DNA from 2 places in the Clostridium sp. CM041 genome. Region 2 is predicted to be linked to the other one. Evidence: riboswitches for the same ligand, from Rfam matches in the RefSeq annotation. Region 2 holds a riboswitch; the other holds the start of a gene.
The links. Region 2 has a riboswitch for cobalamin ahead of cbiQ (cobalt ECF transporter T component CbiQ). Riboswitches for the same ligand answer to the same signal wherever they lie in the genome.
Positions count from the first base shown of each region.

Region 1: another riboswitch for cobalamin. It lies ahead of ACWJJT_RS14910 (cobyric acid synthase); the one in region 2 lies ahead of cbiQ (cobalt ECF transporter T component CbiQ).

Region 1 covers NZ_CM143648.1:3,154,491-3,156,700, reverse strand. Annotated here, with positions in the region: gene ACWJJT_RS14910 (cobyric acid synthase) at 1-893, opposite strand, end outside; cobalamin riboswitch at 1,029-1,213, opposite strand; gene trmB (tRNA (guanosine(46)-N7)-methyltransferase TrmB) at 1,388-2,041, opposite strand; gene ACWJJT_RS14900 (site-2 protease family protein) at 2,089-2,210, opposite strand, start outside.
Region 2 covers NZ_CM143648.1:1,841,718-1,843,927, forward strand. Annotated here, with positions in the region: gene ACWJJT_RS08630 (energy-coupling factor ABC transporter ATP-binding protein) at 1-225, opposite strand, end outside; gene cbiQ (cobalt ECF transporter T component CbiQ) at 238-1,086, opposite strand; cobalamin riboswitch at 1,464-1,637, opposite strand; gene sigG (RNA polymerase sporulation sigma factor SigG) at 1,807-2,210, opposite strand, start outside.

The DNA of each region.
Region 1 (2,210 bases), 1.3 Mb from region 2:
ATAGTATTTTTTGTTCCCGGTATGATAAGGAGGTCTGGCGTGCCCAATTCTCCTTTAGTTGTAACAAATCTAACTGATACATCTTCTTCAGCCTTTAATGCGTCTAAATCCGTAAAATTCGATATATGTGGAAGCTTTATTACAGCAATATCAATAGCTGCAGTAATTTTTTTGTTAAATTCTACTGCACCATCTTCATCTTCGAGTTCCAATCTAAAATAAGGAACTACCCCTGCACATGGAATATGTATAATATCCTCAAGCATTGTAAGTCCTGGCTTTAAGATTTCTAAATCTCCTCTAAATTTATTAATAATAGTGGCTTTAACCCTTTTTTTCTCTGCCTGATTAAGCAAAAGCAAAGTCCCTGCTAATGACGCAAATACTCCACCCTTATCTATATCTCCTGCGAGTATCACAGGTGCATCTATAAGTTCCGCCATTCCCATATTCACTATATCTCTATCTCTTAAATTAATTTCTGCTGGGCTACCTGCTCCTTCCATTACTATAATATCAAACTTCTTCTCTAATTCTTCAAACTGCTTTTTTAGCATGTCTTTGAATTCCAATTTCATATTATGATATTCCATAGCTGTACTATTCCCAAAAACCTTTCCATTAACGATAATTTGGCACTTTTTATCCGAGGTAGGTTTTAATAAAATCGGATTCATATATACCTCTGGCTCCAATCCTGCCGCATAGGCTTGAAGCACCTGCGCACGTCCCATTTCTTTTCCATCCAATGTAATATAAGAATTCAATGACATATTCTGTGACTTAAAAGGACATACTGAAAACCCATCTTGCACAAAAATTCTGCAAAGTGCTGTTACTAATATGCTTTTTCCTACTGATGAAGCGGTTCCTTGAACCATTACTTTAGCCATTATTATTTCTCCTTTCTTCCTGCTTGTATTCGTACTTGGCACACAACAAAAAAACAGCAAGCTTGCGCACCTGCTGTTATGTACAAATATTTCATTGCACTAACTTGAATTCTACAGTTCTTTCCCGCCGAAAGCTTAATATTACTAATTTAGGCAGGTCTCCTGGCTCTTGATACACTTTCTCTTATCACTTTCCCTTTCAGGTAGTTATTAAAGATTTTCTCTCAATTACAGTAGCGGGGGCTGCTGTGGAATTACACCACATTCCCTTTTCACCTTACTAATCATCTACTAAAGTAACTTCATCCACTTTATTGGCTGATTAATAAAAGGCACCTAAACAAATCTATTCATTTTTAACTAATATAATTCATAAGTTTCATTATTAAAATTTTCAATTTAATACATTTCTATGTAATTAAGTTTATAGCATTATGTTAATCCTGTCAATAAATAAGAATCTAAAATGCTTAAGTCTCATATGGTTAAATTCGCTAAATTAATTTTGCTTGTAGAAACATAGCTTGTTTCCCTATTTCTGTGAATTTAGCTTCATATTCTGTAACTACATTATCTTTAAAATCACTCTTATGCAAATCATAGGTTGAAAATAATATTTCAAACCCGCACTCTTTGAAATAGTCTACTGATTCTTCGAATAGCTCTGTATCATCTGTTTTGAACCAAACTTCAGATCCCGGTTTTAAGAATTTCTTATAGCTCGTCAAGAACTTAGTATGAGTTAATCTTCTTTTATTATGTCTGTCTTTTGGCCAAGGATTACAAAAATTTATATAAATTCTGCTTATCTCATCTTTTGCAAACACATCATCAATAAGCATAATGTTCATTGGCATAAGACGTACATTTATGTCTTGTTCCCCTTCAACTTCTCTTACTTCTATTACTTTTCTAAGGGCAAATACCAGAACCTCATCTTTTAAATCAATGCCTACAAAATTGATATCAAGATCTCTCCTGGACTTTTCTGATATAAATCTACCTTTACCGCAACCTAGTTCTAGATGAATTGCATTGTTATTTTTAAATTCTTCATTCCATTTTCCTTTGTGATCATATTGGTCAGTTATTACAATATGACTAGTTTCCAGCTCTGGCCTAGCCCAATATTTTTTTCTTAAGCGCATATGTTTTTCTCCCTACATTTATAATTTTTATGAAATTTACTTTTTATTTAAAACATCCCTGCAATATTTAAAAACTGTTTAAATAACCATAACCCTGGCGCTTGCACGATATAAGTAAAAACTGATTGTCCACCAGGCAATATAGGCAATATTAACACCATAAATATTA
Region 2 (2,210 bases):
TAAATTCTTCTTATTAACGACAGTACCCCGGTAAATTATTTTTCCCTGTTCAGGTGTAAATACACCGTTTATGTTTAAGAAAAATGTAGATTTTCCGGATCCATTAGAACCAATAACAGCGATTTTCTCACCTTCATAGATATCCACACTTACGCCGTCCAATGCAGACTTGCCATTTCCGTAGACGTAGTATAGATCTTCGACCTTCAATATTGATTTCCCCATAATAGCTCCTTTCTATCTTGTAACGCCCCATATCAGAATCAAAAAAATTATAAATGTTACCGCAGAGGCAATCTGTATTGTCTCTACCTTTTTATCTTCCTCCAAAAATATAAGATCGCCATCATAGCATCTGGCCTCCATTGCATCATAATAATCGTTTGCCTTTTTAAGCGAAATAACCAGCATATTGCTTGCAATGCTTCCAAATGTATAGCAGGAAGTCTTAAAATCACAGTAACCCTGACGGGATTCTGCGGAATTTTTCATTTTAGTATAGACATCCATTAAAATGAAAATATAACGGTAAATGAGGTTCATCAGCTCTACAATTAGCTTTGGAACATGTGCCTTTCGAAGCACATATATAATCTCTGAGGACGGAGTTGACAGTGTCATCATTTGTAGGGCACTTATAGCTGCAAAAACTTTCAGAATCAAAAACGCCACTTCCTTAAGCTTTGCCTGAGAAGTAAACACATAGCAGAAGCCAAGATACAGGTTATACTGCCCCATTGGCTGCTTTGAAAAATCAATAGCAATTGTAAAAGTGCCAAGGAGGATAAAGATGATTGGAATCGCCAGTATTGACAAGTATTCGTTTACTGGAAGCTCTCCTTTTACAATGGTCAGATAGCCCATTGCAATAATGACCACAACGGATACATAGGGATTTTCCAATACAATGCAAAGAATCAGTATCACAACAGAAAGAGATACTTTAAAAGTAGCATTCCAGTGTCTGATTTTAGAGGTATAAGCATAAAAATCAATTGAAAACCCTTCGCCGTGTTTATGTCCGGTTCCATGGTGATGATTATGTGTCCCATCCCCTTTTTTCCATTTGAAGAAAAAGCCCACCATTAGAAAAATGGCACATAAAATAATAATTTTTCCCATTTCACATCTCCTTTGAATTTTCACCCCATGGCAGCATTCTGGGAGATTTTAGAATAATAAAAATAGATGAAGCATAGTAAACAATTACACCTACAATCTGATTTAAAAATGCAAGGCCAGATAATGTAACTATAATCGCATTGAAGCACCCGGCGAAAACGATGATATTCTGCCTAATCATGTTATAGGCTCGTTTTGACAATTCGTAGTATAGGCCTGTCTACAAAACAAAAATCCTTCTAACTAAAGTGTTAGAAGGAAACGATTCAAAAATATGCTTAATCATATAAAATCAACAAACAAATTTTCATTATAAAGCCCTCTCTATCACTCGTAGAGTTTGTAGTGCGAAAATATGGGCAGGTATTCTGACTCAAGAATCATTATTTAAGCGCGCCTTCCCCGTTTTCGAGTGGCATAATGCACTTAAATTCATCTATTACAGCTACGAGATAGTTCAGGATTTTAACCTGATTCCCTTTTAATTAATTTAAACCTATATTTTATTATTTAATTTTTATAATTCTTTCACACATGTACTCATTACATAGTAGACTTATTATTACAAAAAATCAACTACTTTAATTGTAAAAAGATAATATTTTTCAAACTTTCACAAAATAATACATTATACTATATTCTGAAATAAATGCTACAGTAAAAAAAGGGACCCACTAGGGGACCCTATACGTACTTTCTCATGTGCTTTAATGCAGTTTTTTCAAGTCTAGAAACTTGTGCTTGAGATATTCCTATTTCACCTGCTACTTCCATTTGAGTTCTTCCATCGAAGAACCTTAAATTTAAGATTAACTTTTCTCTAACATTTAATTTTTTCATTGCCTCTTTAATCGATATATTTTCAAGCCAATTATCATCTAAATTTTTGGTGTCACTTATTTGATCCATTACATAAATTTCATCTCCACCAGCATGATAAATTGGTTCAAATAAAGATACAGGATTTTGTATAGCATCTAAAGCAAATACTACGTCTTCCCTTGGTAATTCTAATTCTTTTGCTATTTCAGCTACTGTAGGCTCTTTATTGTCTTGATTCACCAATCTGTCCCTAACTTGTAATGCTT